DNA from 3 places in the Exiguobacterium sp. LL15 genome. Region 1 is predicted to be linked to each of the others. Evidence: riboswitches for the same ligand, from Rfam matches in the RefSeq annotation. Region 1 holds a riboswitch; each other region holds the start of a gene.
The links. Region 1 has a riboswitch for thiamine pyrophosphate ahead of NOM72_RS08750 (thiamine phosphate synthase). Riboswitches for the same ligand answer to the same signal wherever they lie in the genome.

Region 1 (6,618 bases):
TCATCACACTCACTTTTTGAATATAGTAGCTTAAGTGTAGCATGCAAGCGTTCGTTCTGCGACGAACATCCGTTTGGAACACAAAAAGCAGAAGGCGATTGCCTCCTGCTTTTTGTGTTCGAACAACGAACGTTTTATTTCGTCCGTTGTTTTCTAAAGCGTTGAACGGAACGAATCACAGAAACCGATCCGCCGATGATCGCACCGACGCCGACTACGATGCCTGTTTTAAATTTTTTGCCCGATTGTTCTGATTTATGCGTTGCTTGATTGTGTTCAAAAAGTTGTTGGAGGGGCGACGACGTCTCGACTTCGAGAATTTTCGATGCATCCTGATGCACGTCTTCTCTACGTTCGACACTACAAGGTGACAGATAGAATGGGTTCAAGTTTGTCCGGTACCGATCCGGATTCCAGTTGGCTTGCTGAACAACTGCTTGGGCGTCTTCCGTCTGTGCTTGATCCTTGATTGGATCGAATTCTTGTTTCATCTGAATCACTCCTCTTCACGTTCAAAACTTGTAGACCGATTTATGTCTGAAGTCTTATTTACCTGTTTTTCAAACATTTAAAACATATATATTTAAAATTAGTTTTACTGTTTTATGAACGTTAGCCGAAATAGGCATGATAGAGCCGTTTCGCTTTGACGAGATCCGCCTCGCCATGAATCAGAACACGTCCATCTCGGAAAGCGACCATCCGATGTTCGTCCGTCGTAAACGCCAGCAAATATGGATTATGGGCGGAAATCGCAGCGACCGGCTGGAGACGTTGTTTCAACTGTTCCAGATCCCGCTGTCCGTCTCCGCGGATTTGAACGGCATCCCGACCGCACAGTGCCGTGAAACGAACCGTTTGATCCGATAAGTAAGGGTAGGACGGATCGATGCCGCACGACGGGCACTCCGTTTGCTTCAGTGACTGGACGTTAATTTGTTGAAACGTATTCGACCAGACATCAAACGCAAGCAAGCGCGTCCGCATGGTGTCCGTTTTTCCGCTCAACCACTTCAACGCTTCCGTCACCTGCAAGGAAGCGACCATCTGTACAGCTGGTCCGATGATTCCCGCTGTATCACACGTCTCCTGATCTCGCGGTAATTGATCGAGCAGACAATGCAGACACGGCGTCTCCCCGGGACGGACGGTAAACGTGATTCCATAACTGCCGACGCATCCACCATAAATCCACGGAATCGAACGCATCGACGCCATGTCGTTCATCAGCAAACGAATATCGAAATTGTCCGTCGCGTCGATGATCAGATCGATATCATCGAGAAGCCACGTCAGCGCTGCCCGGTCGACGTCTACTACATGCGCTTCGATCGTAACCGTCGAATTAATCGCTTCAAGCCGTGCTTTTGCGGCAATCGCTTTTGGTACGATGTGACGCGCATCTTCCTCGGTATAAAGCTGTTGTCGTTGTAGATTACTCCACTCGACATAGTCGCGGTCGACGATTCGGACGACACCGACACCGGCGCGGACGAGTTGCTCTGCCGACGCCGTTCCGAGCGCTCCCATGCCGATGATCAGTACCTTTGCTGCTGCTAAGCGTGCTTGTCCCGCTTCCCCGATCGGTTGAAATCGAGTTTGCCGTGAGTAACGGTTCATCGAATCAATCCACTCGTTGGACTACTCGCGACCGCATACTGTTTTTTCTCGATTCGTCCCGCTTCGTATCCGAAGCGCCCTGCTTCGACAGCTAGTCGCATGGCGTGCGCCATCTTGACCGGATCTTTCGCATGGGCGACAGCGGAGTTTAATAAGACACCGTCCGCACCGAGTTCCATCGCATAGGCGACGTCGGTCGGCGAGCCGATCCCGGCGTCGACGATGACCGGGACCGTCGTCTGCTCGATGATGAATCGTAGATGAAGTGGGTTGAGAATGCCTTGCCCGGAACCGATTGGTGATGCAGCCGGCATGATGGCGTGACAACCGAGTTCCTCGAGTCGCCGTGCAAGGACGACATCGTCTGACGTATACGGTAAGACGATGAAGCCTTCTTTGAGTAATTCTTCAGAAGCCCGTAACGTCTCGATCGGATCAGGTAGTAACGTCTTATCGCAACCAATCACTTCGACCTTGACCATGTCACACATACCGGATGCCCGCGCAAGCTTCGCTAACCGAACAGCTTCCTCCGCCGTCTTCGCACCAGCCGTGTTTGGAAGTAGATCGTACTTCGCTAAATCAAGCGACTCCAAGAAATTCGCTTGTTGTTTGTCGAAGATATCGAGCCGACGGACGGCAAATGTCAAAATTTGTGAAGCAGACGCATCGATTGCTTTCTGCTGTACCGTAGCATCCGTATATTTCCCTGTTCCGAGCAATAACCGTGATTCAAATGTCTTTTCTCCAATTTTCAGCATGTTTATCCTCCTCCTACGAAATGAACGATTTCAAATGTGTCATTGTCCCGAACGACTGTCTGACCGTACGCCATGCGATCGATAATTTGTCGATTCTGTTCGACGATGACGAGCTTTTCCCCTAAGCCGAGTTGCGTGAGCATGTCCTCGATCGTTTTAATCTGTTCGATCGTGTGGTCATTGCCGTTAATCGTAATGTTCATCGGACTTCCTCCTTCTGAATCAACCGTAATGTATTTACCAAGACTTCCGCTGTCGCTGGTGCGAGTAATATGCCATGCCGATGATGCCCTGTCGCTAGGAAGATCCGACGGGATGAATCGGTGACTCCGATATATGGCAAGCCGGACACCGTTTGCGGTCGTACACCGGACCAGACTTCTTCGATGACCGCGTCACGAATCGGTGGATACAGTCGTTCTGCTGCTTGAAGCAGTGACATGATCCCAGCGACACTGACGCCGACCGTCTCGTCGTGCGGCAGTTCGGTCGCACCGATCAAAATCCGTCCGTCAGCTTTTGGCACGAGGTAGACGGCTTCATCAAACAGAATCGAGCGTAACGGCTGACCCGCGAGACGGACGGCGAGACACTCCCCTTTGACCCCATATGTCGCGATCGAAATACCAGCTGTATCGAGCAAGGCTTGCGACCCGCGTCCGGCAGCGACCGTCACTGTTCGTCCGGTCCACGTTCCTGCGTTCGATTCGATCCTGATGAAGTCATCGTTCTCTTCGATGCGTGTGACATCTACCTGTTCTTCAATCGATATGCCACGTGCGTGTAAGGCATACATCAATGCAGTCGTCAGTCGTCGTGGATCGATTTGACCGACAGCTGGAAACAGATGCTCGCGTCCTTTACGTTTTAACAAAAACGGTTGTTCCCGGTACCCACAATCGATGCCTGTCTCTCGCTCGAGTCGACGTGCAAGCAGTGGATACAGACGACGACTTCGCGCGGCAAGTGCATGCAATTCTGCTCTCAGCTCGATGTCCGTCGCAAGCATCCCGGCAGCTGCGCGGCTCGTTCCTCGTCCGCATGTTCCACGTTCTAAGACGACGACGGATTCATTCTGACAGGCGAGACCGTAAGCAAGCGTCAACCCGATGACTCCGCCGCCGATGATGATGTGATCCGTCATACGCGAACCCCCTGGTAACGCCTGATGGCGGCGAGTGGATCCGATTGACCGAGAATACCCGATAAGACGGCGATTCCGGTTGCACCGGTTGCTGCGATTTCAGGCATGCATTCTGGTGTAATCCCACCGATCGCAATGACTGGCTTCGTCGTGAAGGTGACGACTTGCTTCAAGGCGTCGATCCCTCGGGGTGGTAGGTCCGGCTTCGACGCTGTCGGATAAATATGACCGTACAGCAGTCGGTCGGCTCCTTCCGCTTCTGCTGCCAGTGCCTCTGCTAGTGAATGGACCGATTTCCCGATGACGAGATTCGGAAAATGACGTCGCACATCGCGGACACGCATGGAACGGCGCGTCAGCTGCACACCGATGCCGGCGACATGGGCGACGTCGACCCGGTCATGAACCGTTAACTGTTCAGGCGAATAACCATGCCCAAGGAGTGCGTCAATCAGATCAAGTAATTCTGCCGCCGATAAGTTCGGTTCACGTAGATGCAGCTGATCCGTATAGGGTTGAAGTGATTGAAAGGTCTTTATTTCGTCAAGCGGATGAATGGATCCCGTCGAAATCAGATGTAAACGCATCATGTTCTTCCTTTCCATACGAAAAAGGACCACTCCCGATGTTGAAGGGAGTGGTCCGAAAATGCGCTGAAGCGCTAAGGATATCTAGGGTTTCGAGCCACTTCCCTCCGCTAGTACGAACTAGATCAGGTTCAAAGGGTCCGGATACTTCCGTCTCAGTCTGCTGGGAGACTCCCCTAGTGTCTTTTCGTGTTTAATTGGCTTGCCCCATTAGTCTAGCATGAGTCGCTTTGCTTCGCTAGTCCTAGTTGAGCGCTTCCACTTGCTGAATCAGCTCCGATTTCGTCGGTCGCTGTTGCTCTTGGCTGTCGGCATACGTCTGCTTTAGCTTCAGGATGCGCATTACTTTAGCATCGAGCATCTCCGGCGTCAGCGTTTGGTCTTTGACGGCTTGCATCACTTCAGCATGAACTTTTGCGTAAGCACCTGCCTCTGAAAACATCGCCATATCAGCTCCATTGACGAGCGACTGACGTGCCGCTTCTGCGAGACCATATCGTTTCGTGATCGCTCCCATGACGAGATCATCCGTGATGATGACACCGTTGAATCCGAGTTGCTGACGCAAGAGGTCAGTCAAGATCGGCTTTGAGAGCGAGGATGGATTCGTATCGTCATACGCGGGATAGAGAATATGGGCAACCATCACCATCTCGGCGCCCTCTTGAATCGCTTCTTTAAACGGTAACAGTTCCGTCTGCTTCAGTTCTTCCTTTGATGCCGTCACTTTCGGTAGCCCGACATGGGAATCGACACTCGTATTGCCGTGACCGGGAAAATGTTTGACGACCGGAATCGTTCCCGTCTCCTGCATCCCGTGCATCAGGGCCGTACCAAGCGTCGCGACGGTCTTCGGATCAGCACTGAACGCACGGTCGCCGATGATCGGATTGTTCGGATTACTGTTGACGTCTAGGACCGGTGCGAAGTCCATGTTGAAGCCATAAAATCGTGACAAATGTCCGAGCGTACGTCCGACATCTTCCATTTTCGCATCATCTGCTCCTTGCGCCATCCGTTGACTCGTCGGTAGACGTAATCGTTGATCCGGTACCCGGCTGACCCGTCCGCCTTCTTCATCGATCCCAACAAACGCATACGGTTTTTGATTCGTCTCTTGAATCGCACGTGTGAACGTCAAGAGTTGTTCTTCTGACGTGATGTTTCCGCCGAGCAATAAGACCCCGCCAATCGCATGCGTCTGTAACAATTTCCGGTCAGCTGCTGAAAGTTCCGTGCCGGCGACTCCGATATAGAGCAGTTGATCGATTTTTTCTGACGTCGACATCGCTTTTAATTGTTGCTTTAGTTTTGCTTGTTGTCGTTCTTCCTTCGTTGGCTCAGGCTTCGGTTTCTTTTCTTCTGTCGGTTGTTTCGATTCCGGTTGTGATGATTTCGTTGGTTCCGTCGTCTCCTGCGCACACCCTGCAAGCAACAGGCAACCGATCAGTACGACTTTCTTCACAAAGGATCCTCGCTCCGGACACCATTGATCGAATAATAGACGGAAATCTCAGCGTTCAGGGATTGCGAGACCGAACAATATTTATCCTTTGATAACGAGATGGCGCGACGGACTTTATCTTCCGGGAGATCTCCTTCGAGCCGGTAATGAATCGAGATCGACGTAAAACGCCGCGGATGGTCCTCTGCCCGTTCTCCTTCGATATCCATTTCGAAATGGGTGATCGTCAAGCGCATCTTCTCTAAGATCGAAACGATATCAATTCCGGTACAGCCGGCAACGGCATGTAGCAGTAGTTCAGTCGGTCGCGGCGCTTGATTTTCACCCCCGTTTTCGGGTGCTGCATCCATCGCCAGGTGATGCCCTGATTCCGTCTGTCCACTAAACCCCATCTGTTTGTTCCATGTCACTGTCGCTTGCATCGTTTCCACTCCTTTATAAGTAGTCTTCTTCTGTAGTATACGCAAAAAACAGCAAGCCTGGAAATTCACACGCTATTTTGAATAATGGTTCTTTTCCCGAAATCTCGCTTTGCGATACCCGGCGAAATCGTTTCATGCTATCCTGTTACTCATAGTTTCGCGCGCAAGCGCTAGAATTGAGGAATTATCCATGTCACCTACTACTCGTTTAAGTCGACGCGATTGGCTCTTGATCGCCACGTTGTCGCTCCTGACGTTCGTACTCGGAACAAGCGAATTCGTCATCGTCGGGATCCTCGCTGAAATCTCCTCAGCCCTTGATATCACGATCGCAACAGCCGGTACGCTCGTCTCAGCCTTTGCCATCTCCTTTGCAATCGGTACACCGATCGTCATGTCGCTGACCGGTCACCTGGAACGGCGTCGCCTGATCCTACGTCTCTTACTCGCCTGGGTCTTACTGAACCTTGCCAGTAGTTTTGCTCCAAGTTACGAAGTGTTGCTCGCAACCCGCATTCTGACAGCGATCTTGACTGGTGTCTTGATCTCACTCGCGATGGTCGTCGCAAGTGACGGTGTGCCTGTCGCAAAACGCGGTGTCGCCGTCTCGTTCATTTTC
Region 2 (6,618 bases), 240 kb from region 1:
ATTTACCGATATCGAGCGGTCGGGCAGGGGCATCAGCTAGAATCTGGATCGCCTCTTCGGGATCCGTCGGGATGTGTAATGCGCGCGATAAGTCATTGACCGTTCCGAGTGGGACGATCCCGAGTGTTGGCCGATGCGGTTGCTCGGCGATTCCGGTGATGACTTCATTGACCGTTCCGTCACCTCCCATGGCGATGACAGCGTCGTAATTAGACTGGGCGGCATGACGCGCGAATTCCGTCGCATCGTGTTCTTTTTCCGTAAACCGGACGTCGACGGTTTCAAAGCGAGTAGCAAGCGTCTCTTCAGCGAGAGTCGCGTGTTTTTTTCCGAGTTCTTTTCCAGAAGACGGGTTGATGATCAACATGGCTTGAGACAAGATGAATTCCTCCTTTGACGTATCTGTTCCTATTTTCCCGAGTCAAAGGAGGACTAATCATGTTAGTTCAAGTTTCTAGAATTAAGCGCTCATACAAACCTTCAATTTTTTGTAACAATGCTTCTTTTTTCATCTCGACCGTCATCCATTCTTCTTCCTCGGATACATGAGAGAGAATGGCATCAAGATGTACGACTTGAAATTCTAGCTCTTCAATTTGTTGTTCGATGGACTGTTCTTTCGCAGGCGCATTCGAACGCTTTGAAATACTCGATTTCTTCTCATGATTTATTTGAGGTGGTGTGGCACGAACGGCTTGTCGTTTCTCCACTGCGTAAGCATAGCTTCCAGCATACGAAGTAATTTGGCGGTCAAGCCAAATGATTCTCGAGAAAAGACGATTCAAGAAATAGCGATCGTGTGAGACGGCAATCAATGTACCAGAAAAATTCTCGAGTGCTTCTTCGAGTGTCTCTCTTGATTCAATATCTAAATGATTCGTCGGCTCATCGAGAATCAAGACGTTAATCGACGAATGAACGAGGACGGCGAGTTGCAATCGCACCCGCTCGCCTCCGCTCAGTGACAAAATGGACCGAAAGACAGTTGGTCCAAAGAACAGGAACCGGGCAAGGATATGGCGGGCTTCCGCTTCTGGAACGGCAATCCGGTCTCTAAACCAGTCGATTAACCGCGCGTCCTCTTCGAAATGGGCATGCTGGGACAGGAAACCGATCCGATTCGATGGTCCACGCGTGAGTGTGCCTGCGTCTGGTGATAATTCGTCAAGCAGCAGTGAGAGCAACGTCGATTTTCCGCTTCCATTCGTTCCGACAATCGCGATCCGATCCTGTGCCATGATCTCGAACGAGACGTCATCAAAAATGTGGTGGGTTCCGTAAGCAAACGAGAGTTCTTCAGCGCGAAAGACGACTTGGCTCGTGTGATCAGTGGAAGAGAAGGAGACATCAGCGGTTTTGGCTTCGAGTTGTGGTCGTTTAATCCGTTCGATCCGCTCGAGTGCTCGTTCCATTGATTTTGCTTTACGGAATAATTTCTCACTCGGTGGAGACGCTTCGTTTGCCCATTGCCGGAGTCGACGAATCGCTTCCTTCATTTTCTTTATTTTTTTCTGTTGCTCTTGGTAGGCGTGGAACTGTTCGAGCAGACGGCGTTCTCTCTCGTCGACGAACGCGCTGTAGTTCCCTATATAGGCTGTCAGTTCACCGTCTTCGAGTTCAACGATCGAGGTGACGACGGCGTCTAAGAAGACCCGGTCGTGAGAGACGAGCAGGATGGTTCCTGTGTAGTCCCGTAAGAACTGCTCCAGCCATTCCACGGCAGCTAAATCAAGATGGTTCGTCGGTTCGTCAAGAATGAGCAGATTTGGCTCCATGAGTAACATGCGACCGAGACAAATCTTCGTCTGTTCACCACCGCTCAACTGGTGGAAAGGACGAGTGAGTAACGGACGAAGGTGTAACCCGTTCACCATGCGCTCGATTTTCGAGTCGAGTAGATAGCCATCCTTTTGTTCGAACGCATTCGTCGCTTCCGCATATCGTGCGAGTAACGCATCAAGATTCTCTGGTGCTGTCGCCATCATTTGCTCCAACTGTTGCATCCGAGAACGGATCGCGAGGATGTCTTCAAACGCTGTCCAAAGGACGTCGAGTCCGGTCATCGTCTCACTATATACAGGAAGTTGTTCCAAATAGCCGATCGTCAAACCGCTCTTTTGATAGATGACACCACCGTCCGGTTGCTCAAGGCGAGCAAGCAAGCGGAGTAATGTCGTCTTGCCACTCCCGTTTCGTCCAATTAGACCGACACGGTCGTGTTCGTTTAAGAAGAGGGAAACATCCGTTAAAATTGTCTCGCCTCCGAATTGTTTGGTCAGGTGTTGAATGTCGCAAATCATCATAGTAAGTCGATCCTTTCGCGCGCATCAAAAAAAGGAGAGCGCAAATAGCACTCTCCATCACGTGTGAAAGATGCGCTTTGCTGTATTTTTCAATCATGAAGTTCTAAAAAAGGGCAGACGGGTGCCTTAGAACGCCATTCCATGAAAAATCGCGCGCAACAGATACAATTGTTCCATCAACCAGTGTTTGCACGCGGCAAAGTCCATCTTTTCACACCACCTTTCGTTTCAGATACATCTAGTTTACTATTTTTTTGTCAGTTACGGAAGTCTGAATTATTTGAACACACCCGCGATTGAACTGAAGAAGTCACTGAGTCCATCAAATAATTTAGCGAAAAATCCTTTCGTTTCTTCTGAAGTTGCGAACGCGTGGATGTCTTGTCCCGCATTTTTCAATCCACTCTCGATTTGTCCCCAGTTGATGTTCGCTTGCTCCATTTGATTGAACAGATTCGTCAGCCGGTCCATTTGTGCGTCAGACAACTGGATATTGTTGTTTTGAATGACTTGGACGATCAGGTTTTCGATTTCGACTTTGGTTTCCGGTTTTTGATTGGCGATCTCAGCCTTAATCTCATTCATCAAGTCAGCCACCTTATCCGTTCCGACCGTTTTCCCGACGTCTGATGTGACCGATAATTCTTGCTGTGCTAAATCCTTGCGTTTGTCACTTAACTTTATCCCGGTTTCAGCGGAAGTTTGATCGTACGCCTTCATGATTCCTGTCAGTGCCGATGTCCCGGTCACCTTGTAAGGGGAAGTAATCGTGATGTCGGCATCTTTGACACCCGCTGTGACGAGAGCGTTGAGATACATATCCTTCGTCACCCATGTGATGTTTTCCGTCGAGACGGAGAGTCCATCTCCTTTTTCCGTCAGTTCGATTTTAGCCGACGAATACATGTTGCCGCCTTTTTGCGACTGTGGGATGTTTTTCCCGAGATATTTTTCCTCGTCAGCAGAAGTGGCGATGATCGGTGTGATCCCTTCCGGTGCATTGAGACGTGAAAGCACCCATGCTTTATCTTTTGCGCCGAGCGACTCCCCGAGTGTGACGATCGTCTTATCGACGACTTGTTCGGCGGATGCGGCTGTTGGGAGTAATAAAGCAGAAGCGATAACGGCTGATGCCATGATTTTTGTTGGTGTATGCATAATGAAATCCTCCAATTGTAAGTAACAGAATGAATTATAGTATCAGGTACTAAATTTAGTGTACGGGAACGATGTCTGTTCGGAATCGGTCTGCAGATGGAGACGATATCCGTCTTCTGACACTCCATAGTATAGCGAAAAGGAGACAACTTGACTTCCGTTTTCAGCATGCTATAGTGAATTTGAATCGAATAATGACCACTAGGGGAGTCGGTAGACCGACTGAGACGAACGAAGACGTTCGGACCCTTTGAACCTGATTAAGTTCGTACTTACGGAGGGAAGTGGCGTCAAGTCTTGTTCTTCTTGCGCCATGCCCGTGTGTTTCGGGGTGGTGTTTTTTCGTTTCATAACTAAACGAGGAGGATGAGATCATGACATTCACACAAGAAATCAAACAAGCGGCACAAGCGTATTGGGATAGTAGTTTTACGCACCCATTCGTACAAGGAATCGGGGAGGGGACGTTACCGCTCTCGAAATTTCGGCATTACGTCATGCAGGATGCCTATTACTTAAAACACTTTGCGAAGATTCAAGCGAAGGCAGCGTCAAAAGCAGACGACTTCGCGACGATTGCGACACTTGCCGAGCATGCGACTTCGACTTACGAGGCAGAGTTGAGCTTACATCAATCATTTTTTGAGCCGCTCGGTATTACGGAAGCAGATCTTGAAGCATTTGAACCGGCACCGACAGCATATGCGTATGTCTCGCACATGCATCATGCGAGTGAAGGAACGCTCGGTGAGACGATTGCTGCCATCTTGCCATGTTACTGGTTGTATTATGAAGTCGGGCAACAATTACTAACGTGTACACCGGAAGAAAAAATCTATCAGCAATGGATCGACACGTATAGCTCGGAATGGTTTGAAAAGGTCGTCTTTGAACAGATTGCACGGCTTGATGCGCTGGCGGAGCAAGCGAGCCCGACAGAACGCGAGCGGATGAAACGTCATTTCGTGACTAGTTGTTACTATGAGTTACTCTTCTGGCACATGGGGTGGACGGAAGAGACGTTCACGTCGGTCTACGAAACGATTCCAGCTCGCCCGGTATCTTCTTAAACCAGTAGATGGTAGAATTAGGAATACCTTCTAGTGAAAGTAGGGATTGGAATGGAAATCATAGTCATCACACTCGTGATCCTCGCGGCATATGCTATGCAACGAATGCTTGGTAAAGTCAAAGTAAGATTTGTAGGACTTATCATCCCAACGTTGATCGTGTTATCCGGTATATCCGCATCGACTCGAAACTTCAAGGTAGCGTATAGCATGGGAAGCTACATTTCTGCTGTTCTTGTCATCGTCGTCTATGCACTACTGACTTATTGGTTATACCGCGTCTACCATCGTGCGAAAGAAGAAGCTGAATATCCGTATCAATCATTAAAAGACCGAGGCATCCTTTAAGGAGCTTCGGTCTTTTGGTGTATCACGTCATCATTTTTTCCAGTTTTTAAAGCCGTCACCGAATTCGAGATGCAGTTGATCGGTAAAGACACCGTTCTTAAAGACCGGCACATCAACCGGTAAAGTGCCTTGCGGTTTGAACGTTCCGAAGATCGCTCTGATACCTGCAGGCAGGTTCGGTCCCGCTGATTTTAGATTGCCTGCTTCGGAGTCTGGACCGTTTGGATCGCCTTTGAAGCCATAGACGAGGACGTGTGCCGGTGCGTCCGGTTGTACGGCGACATCGTATGGGTTACGGAGACTGAGCAGGACGGATGGTGTATCCGTTTGTTTCGCATAGCGGAAGATCGAAGCCGGAATCGCTTGTTCTGGTGCAGTAGGTAGTAGTTTAGCACTCGTGTTGACGTTGGAACCGACGATGATGTAATCTGCTGCATCGAGTTGCGCCCGTAATGTCGGGTTTTGGTCGAGCGGTAGCGTAGTAGCCGAGTAATTCGCTGTCGTCACGTGCCAGTTCCGATTCTTCGGTAGGGAAGCGATCGTTTTTTTCATGCTGTCCGTTTGATCCGCCGCAGGAGCGATCACAAGAACGTTGGCATTCTTTTTCGGTTTGAATGGTAAGGTCCGCTGATCATTTTTCACGAGTGTGACCGCGGCTTCCGTCATCGCACGTTCTTTTGCTTTATGCTCGGGACTACCGACGATTTGGTTCGATTGCGCGATTTTTTCAGCTAGGGATGTCGTGTCAGTCGTACCGTTCCAAATTCCGCGTTCTGCTTTCAGTGTCAGAATCCGCTCAACCGATTGATCGATCCGTTCCTCTGAGAGGCGACCATCTTTGACTGCTGCGATCACATCCTTGAAAATCCGGTCGAGTTTTGTGACATCCTGCTCGGAACGAAGGATCGTCGGCATGAGCGCGATATCGACACCGGCGTCAAACGTCTTTAAGACGGCTTCTGATTCCGTGAAGTTGTCGGCGATCGCCTGCATGTTCAACGCGTCTGTGATGACGATGCCATCGTAGCCAAGTTTTTCGCGCAGTACGCCCGTGATGACATCATCCGATAACGTCGCAGGTAAAGGGAAGGTACCATTTGTCGACGTGACGACTTCAGGTTCGATTTGCGGCATCCCGATGTGTCCTGTCATGATCATATCGATGTCTTCAGCAATAGCTCGCTTGAACGGTACGAGCTCGACTTGTTCTAGCTCCTGCAGGGACCGGTCAACGACCGGTAATCCATAGTGGGAATCGGTCGCCGTATCGCCGTGACCCGGGAAGTGTTTGGCGGTCGCCGCGACACCTTCAGACTGAATTCCCTTCATTAGAGCGGAACCGAGTGTGCCGACGAGCTCCGGATCACTCGAGAACGAGCGGACACCAATGACAGGATTTCCAGGATTGCTGTTGACGTCGAGAACCGGACCAAAGTTGACATTGATGCCGAGCGCACGCAGTTCCGAACCGATGATATGACCGGCATCATTGGCATATGTGCTACTGCGGGTCGCACCTAACGCCATGTTGCCAGGTAAGTTCGTCCCTGTTCCGAGCCGAGTAACGATTCCACCTTCTTGGTCGATCGTGACGAAGAGCGGAATATCGTTGCTAGCGTCTTGTTTGACGACTTCTTGCAGATCATGAACGAGTTTCGTCGTCTGTTCGGTTTCGCTGACGTTCTCAGCAAACAAGATGACGCCGCCTAAATCATAGCGATCGATGATGTTCGCGACTT
Region 3 (6,618 bases), 770 kb from region 1:
CGTCAACAGTCCGTCGCAGCGTTTAAGGCAGATATGGTGACGGCGTTGTCTGACGAACGGGCAAATGAAAGCATCCGTGGCGCAGAAGAGGATGAGATGGAAAAGACAATGGTTTTATCACCTGTCCAAGTGCCAGAAGAATCAAAAGCGGAACTAGAATCACCCGCCGTCGCAACTGTTCAACCGAAAACACCGGAAAAGAAAAAGAAAAAACGCTGGTGGATCATCCTCTTGTTACTCCTTTTACTGGGTGGGGCGGCTACGACGTTCGCGATGTGGCCGGATCCAACGGTCACCGTACCATCTGTCGTCAAGACGGATGGAGACGATGCGGAAACGAAGCTTGAGAAACTTGGATTTGTCGTCGAGACAACGGAACGGAGTAGCGATACGGTCGAAGAAGGCGATGTCATCAGTCAAACGCCTCGTGAAAAAGCACAGGTCAAGAAGGGCTCGACAGTCAATTTGGTCGTTTCTACTGGTAGTGCTCCGGTTGAGGTACCGGATGTGACGGATGAAGCTGAAAAAGAAGCAATTGCAACGCTAAAAGAAGCAGGATTCGCAAAAGTCGAAGTCGAGCGAGAGAAGTCGGATGAGATCGATCGAGGAAATGTGATTCGACAGTCAATTTCTGCTGGAACGGAGGTCATTGCGAAAGAACAAACGATTACGATTACTGTATCTGAGGGGACGTCTTCTTTCGAGTTGAAGGATTTGACGAATTTATCGAGTGATGAAGCAAAAGCTTATCTCGATAAAGTAGGATTAGACGGAACGTTCGAACAAGAATTTTCTAGCGATGTCAAACTCGATCAAGTCATCCGTCAGTTCCCGCAAGCTGGCGCACAAGTCGAGCCGAACGACTCCGTGACGGTCTTCATCTCTAAAGGTGAGGAAGAAAAAACAGTGACGGCGACGTTCCCTGAAAAGGTCGTCTATGATGCTGTTAGTGAAGATGAAGAAGAGGCTCCGCCGAAACAAGTCATCCGAATCGAGACGGAAGACGCGAAAGGGAAGCGGACCGTCATCGAGGAATCAATTGATCAAGATGAGACATTCGACGTGCCATTAACGATTGATCCGGGTGAAGAAGGCAAAATTACGATCTATAAAGACGATACGGTGTATCGTTCAAAAACCATCACGTACAATCAAGCAAAAGACGCACAATGAATGTGATAAAAAAGGAGTGCATAGGATGACGGAACAACGCATCGAAGAGAATCGAGAAGGAACGATCATACGCCTGCAGGGCGGCTTTTATGATGTCATGACACCAGAAGGAGAAGTTCGTTCACGAGCAAGAGGAAATTTCCGAAAACGCGGCATCAGTCCAGTCGTCGGAGATGAAGTCGTGCTTCATATCGAAAGTGAGACCGGGTACATTCTCGAAGTGAAGGAGCGGGACAACTTTTTAGTACGCCCGCCTGTCGCGAATATCGATCAAGCGTTGCTTGTCGTCTCAGCGGCAGAACCTGATTTTTCAGCGCATCTACTCGACCGATTTCTCGTCTTGATCGAAGCGAAGGAAATCCAACCCGTCATCCTGTTAACGAAGATGGATTTACTTGACGAAGTCAAAGGACCGGCTGTCCGAGAGGCGATTGCCGCTTACCGGAAGATTGGGTATACGGTCATCGAGACATCAAGTGAGACGTTGACGGGTGTTGAGCAAGTCCGTCCGTTACTTGCTGGAAAAACGAGCGTTCTCGCCGGACAATCCGGTGTCGGGAAAAGTTCATTGCTCAATGCACTGGAGCCCTCTCTTGATTTAGAAACAAGTGCGATCTCGAAATCACTCGGACGCGGACGTCATACGACGCGCCACGTCACATTAATGCCGCTTGCCGAAGGATTGATTGCCGATACGCCAGGTTTCTCGAACCTCGATTTTCCGTATGATATGGAAATCGAGGATGTACGGTGGAGTTTTCCTGAATTCGTCGCTGTACAAGATGATTGTAAATACCGAGGTTGCTTGCATTTGAATGAACCCGGTTGTGCCGTCAAGGAAGCCGTCGAAGCCCAAGAAATCATGTCCTCTCGTTATGAGAACTATGGTATGTTTATAGACGAAATCAAGAATCGAGCCCGGAGGTATTGAAGATGATTAAAATTGCACCATCGATCTTATCAGCAGATTTTGCGAATCTTGAGCGTGATGTCAAAGCAGTCGAAGCAGCAGGCGCGGACTATATCCATTTTGATGTCATGGACGGTCAGTTCGTACCGAACATCTCATTTGGATTACCTGTGCTTAGCAGCTTACGTCAAAAGACGGATATGATTCTCGATGTCCATTTGATGATTGACCAGCCAGAACGTTTCGTTGAAGATTTCGTCAAGGCAGGGGCTGACATCGTGACGTTCCACGTCGAAGCGACGAATCATGTCCATCGTGTCTTGCAACAAATCAAAGCAGCGGGCGCAAAGGCAGGAGTCGTCTTGAATCCCCATACGCCATTATCAACGATTGAACACGTCCTTGAGGATGTCGATATGGTTTTATTGATGACGGTCAATCCGGGCTTCGGTGGACAAGCCTTCATCGAGCGTGTCATGCCGAAACTCGCAGCACTTGCGCAAATGAAAGCAGATCGTGGTCTGACATTTGAAATTGAGATTGACGGTGGCGTCAATCCGGAAACGGCAAAGCTTTGCATCGATAACGGTGCGAACGTTCTCGTCGCAGGGTCAGCAATCTACAATGCACCAGATTATGCGGAAGCGATCACTAGCATTCGTCAAGGGGCTGCCGTATAATAAGAACGAGAAAACGAAATATGATGACCGCAAGGGGTGTCGCTTGAAAAGCGGCTGAGAGGAGTCTTTTAGACTTTAACCCTTCGAACCTGTTCCGTTCAAACGGACGTAGGGATGTGGCGCACGCAGGCAGTACGGCGTTCGTCGTACTGCCTTTTTGCGTCCTCTCGTACAATGAAGGAGGAAAAATAGCATGAAACGGTTACAAATGATGATGGAAATTGCCATCTTCGCCAGTCTCGGAGTCGTCTTTGATTTACTGATTCCATTCAAAATGCCACAAGGAGGCTCAATCAGCTTAGCGATGTTACCGATCTTCGTCATGGCATTTCGCCACGGTGTCGTTGGAGGGGTCGTTACGGGAGCGCTTGTCGGTACGATTCAATTGATGTTCGCTCCACAAGTCTTGACGATCGTTCAACCGATGCTTGACTATACGATTGCGTATGGTGTCGTCGGATTAAGTGGTCTGTTCGCGCGTCAAGTCAGACTAGCCGCGCGCAATGGACAAAAGAAAAGCTTGATGGCGTTCGTTCTCCTGGCGACGTTATTAGGCGCAGGACTCCGTTATATCTGTCATGTCATCAGTGGAATCGTCTTTTTTGCCGAGTATGCCGAAGGTCCAGTCGTACCGTATTCATTGATTTATAACGCGACATACATGGTACCGTCTTACGTTCTTTGTGGTGTCGTTGCGGGTCTTTTATTCACGACTGCGCCACGCTTACTACGTTATTCGGCACGAGGCGTCTGAGATGCGGGCGATTCTCGTCTGTGCCGGTCCGCGAGAAGAAGCGCCGGATTTACGGACGTTTTGTCAGCCAGGTGATTTTATCGTCGGTGTTGACGGTGGTGTTCAGACGATTGAATCGTTTGGGCTGACATGCGACCTGACGATTGGTGATTTTGATTCGCTTGGTTATGTACCAGAAGGGGCAATCGTTCATCCGGCCGAGAAAGATGAAACGGATCTCGAACTGGCACTTCGTACAGTCTCAGAGAAGAAACAGTTTGAGGATACCTTCATTATCGGGGCGACAGGTGGGCGGCTCGACATGACCGTCCAAAATGTATATTTATTGAAGCGATACCCAGAGGCACGACTCGTGACGAAACGAGAAGAGGTACGATACTTGGCTGAGGGAACGTATGCAGTCGAAGCAGGGAGCTATTATTATCTTTCGTTCATTCCACTCGTACCATCGACTTTAAGCTTATCCGGAGTCAAATATCCACTTGATGCACATCCAGTACCGGTCGGAGGTTCCTTGACCGTCAGTAATGAATGGTGTGCGTCAGAAGCGAAGGTAGAGCTCCATCAAGGAGAACTATTGATGATGCGGACGCTTAAGGAATAGCACAATCATAGGAAAGAGGCCGTGGATGACTCCGCGACCTCTTTTTGTGTGAAATTATTCTTCGAGTTGAGAAGGGGCGACACGGATGTCGCTTTGAGCGGATAGATGTTTTCCTTTGACGAAGAGATGATAACTTCCCCACATGACAAGGAAGAAAGGAACACCGATGTATAGAGCGATTCGTTGATCCGCTTGAAACGCAAGACTGACGAGGACGACGACGTTAAGTGTCAACGAAATCAGTGGTAACACCGGATAGAGTGGTGTCTTGAATTTCAGTTCGGATACATCGTGTCCGTTTCGGACGAACTGACGACGAAATGCAAGCTGAGAAGCAGAGATCGAAATCCAGCCGACTTGAGCCCCGAGTCCGGCTAAGGACAAGAGCCAAATGAAGACGGTATCTTCTGCGAAAAATGCGGTCAGAAGCGATAACATCGCGAACATCATCGTAAAGAGTAAAGCACGCATTGGCACACCACGTGCATTGACGTAAGATAATTTCTTTGAAATCATCCCTTCTTGCGCCATTGCCCATAACATCCGAGTCGCCGCATATAATCCGGAGTTTCCGACGGATAATAGTGCCGTCAAGACGACGATATTCATCAAATCAGCAGCGTACGGAATGCCGATCGCATCAAAGACCATGATGAACGGACTGCTGACTCCGCCAGCCGTCTCATACGGAATTAATGCACCAACGATCGTAATCGATAAGACGAAGAAGATGAACGTCCGCCAGACTGTATTGCGGATCGCTTTTGGAATCGATTTTTCTGGCGTGTCGGACTCCCCAGCCGCAACACCGATCAATTCCGTTCCTTGGAAGGCGAAGTTGACGGCGATCATCGTCGTCAAGACACCAAGAATCCCGTTTGGAAACCAACCGCTTGCCGTAAAGTTAGCGAATAACGATGTTGGGCGATCTGCTTCCATCGGTAACCAGCCGAACCAAGCAGCGCCACCTAAAATGATGAAGAATAGGATCGCGAGGACCTTCAAACTCGAGAACCAGAATTCAGCTTCACCGAATGCTTTGGCGGAGACGGCATTCAGACCGAACAGCAAGACCGTAAAGGCGGTACACCAGACGACGACGGGTACATTCGGAAACCAGCGGTCCATTAAACTGCCGGCAGCTGTGATTTCGAGTGCCACCGTCACGGCCCAGCCGAGCCAATAAATCCAACCGACGGCAAAGCCGATCCCTGGTCCGATGAAGCGGGTCGTATAGGTCTGAAATGACCCCGAGACCGGCAGATAGACCGCTAATTCCCCTAGACATAACATTGTCAGATACATGATGGTCCCACCCACGATGTAACTGAGGACCGCCCCGAGAGGTCCTGCTTGTGAAATCGTTAATCCTGACCCTAAAAATAAGCCTGTTCCGATGATTCCGCCAAGTGAAATCATGAACAGATGTCGACTCGTCATCTCTCGTTTGAGTTGCATGATGACTTCCCCCAATTCTGACAAAATAAAGTACGTTCCTATTGTAAGCGTTTTCAATAAAAGCGACAATTAGTTTATGAGAAAAATAAATGAGGGCATAAAAAAACCGGAAGGGAAGATTCCCATCCGGTGGTTGCGCCTTATACGCGTTCGACTTTACCTGATTTAAGAGCTCGAGCTGAAACCCAAACCTTTTTCGGCTTACCGTCGACGAGGATACGTACTTTTTGTACGTTGACTCCCCAAGTACGTTTTGTTTTGTTCAATGCGTGTGAACGGTTGTTACCCGACTTTGGCGATTTCCCAGTAACGTAGCATTTACGTGCCATGCGTTCCGCCTCCTTTTATGTTGTTTTGCGTTCGTCCTAATAGACACTTTGCTATCTTAGCATGGTGTCAGGGCGGTTGCAACATAAAAAAAGTAGCTGACAAGAAAAAAACTTGACAGACAACCTCGAAATTTAAAATAATGGATGAGGATGATGGTAAAAGTTCATTTGACCGCTACTATTTTTCACTTATTCATTGTATAGTCAGTACGGCGACTTTTCAATAGTAGGTCCTTATAGTAGAATTATGAGAAGAATACAATATTCAAAGGGGGCTACTCAGGTGGCGATCGAGATGAAAACGACCTATGGAAAGATTGATGTAGATAATGATGTCGTCGCGCAACTTGCGGGCGGCGCGGCAATGGAATGTTTTGGTGTCGTTGGTATGGCATCCCAGTCTCAAATCAAGGATGGTCTTGCTGAACTCTTAAAACGTGAGAACTTTGCACGCGGTGTCATCGTTCGACAGGCTTCAGAGCAGGTCCATATCGATATGCATATCATCGTAAGTTATGGAACGAAAATCTCAGAGGTGGCGAATAACGTACAGAGTCGCGTGAAATACACGCTCAGTCAGGCACTAGGTCTTGACGTGACATCTGTGAACATCTTTGTCCAAGGAGTCCGCTTGACGAATGTCTAAGGCGGGAATAGAGGAGGAAACTTTAGTGAGTGTAGATCGTTTAACAGGAGCGCAGTTAGTCAAG

Region 2: another riboswitch for thiamine pyrophosphate. It lies ahead of tenA (thiaminase II); the one in region 1 lies ahead of NOM72_RS08750 (thiamine phosphate synthase).
Region 3: another riboswitch for thiamine pyrophosphate. It lies ahead of thiT (energy-coupled thiamine transporter ThiT); the one in region 1 lies ahead of NOM72_RS08750 (thiamine phosphate synthase).

Annotation. Positions count from the first base shown of each region.
Region 1 covers NZ_JANFNX010000001.1:1,659,046-1,665,663, forward strand. Annotated here, with positions in the region: gene NOM72_RS08725 (hypothetical protein) at 135-491, opposite strand; gene NOM72_RS08730 (ThiF family adenylyltransferase) at 613-1,620, opposite strand; gene NOM72_RS08735 (thiazole synthase) at 1,617-2,381, opposite strand; gene thiS (sulfur carrier protein ThiS) at 2,384-2,584, opposite strand; gene NOM72_RS08745 (FAD-dependent oxidoreductase) at 2,581-3,525, opposite strand; gene NOM72_RS08750 (thiamine phosphate synthase) at 3,522-4,115, opposite strand; TPP riboswitch at 4,198-4,300, opposite strand; gene nagZ (beta-N-acetylhexosaminidase) at 4,357-5,577, opposite strand; gene NOM72_RS08760 (OsmC family protein) at 5,574-5,999, opposite strand; gene NOM72_RS08765 (MFS transporter) at 6,190-6,618, shown strand, end outside.
Region 2 covers NZ_JANFNX010000001.1:1,899,664-1,906,281, reverse strand. Annotated here, with positions in the region: gene NOM72_RS09985 (diacylglycerol/lipid kinase family protein) at 1-379, opposite strand, end outside; gene abc-f (ribosomal protection-like ABC-F family protein) at 447-2,300, opposite strand; gene NOM72_RS09975 (DUF1002 domain-containing protein) at 2,580-3,461, opposite strand; TPP riboswitch at 3,655-3,761, shown strand; gene tenA (thiaminase II) at 3,836-4,531, shown strand; gene NOM72_RS09965 (hypothetical protein) at 4,583-4,879, shown strand; gene NOM72_RS09960 (glycoside hydrolase family 3 protein) at 4,910-6,618, opposite strand, start outside.
Region 3 covers NZ_JANFNX010000001.1:889,339-895,956, forward strand. Annotated here, with positions in the region: gene pknB (Stk1 family PASTA domain-containing Ser/Thr kinase) at 1-1,173, shown strand, start outside; gene rsgA (ribosome small subunit-dependent GTPase A) at 1,199-2,104, shown strand; gene rpe (ribulose-phosphate 3-epimerase) at 2,107-2,763, shown strand; TPP riboswitch at 2,786-2,895, shown strand; gene thiT (energy-coupled thiamine transporter ThiT) at 2,957-3,517, shown strand; gene NOM72_RS04360 (thiamine diphosphokinase) at 3,519-4,121, shown strand; gene NOM72_RS04365 (amino acid permease) at 4,176-5,579, opposite strand; gene rpmB (50S ribosomal protein L28) at 5,720-5,908, opposite strand; gene NOM72_RS04375 (Asp23/Gls24 family envelope stress response protein) at 6,192-6,554, shown strand; gene NOM72_RS04380 (DAK2 domain-containing protein) at 6,580-6,618, shown strand, end outside.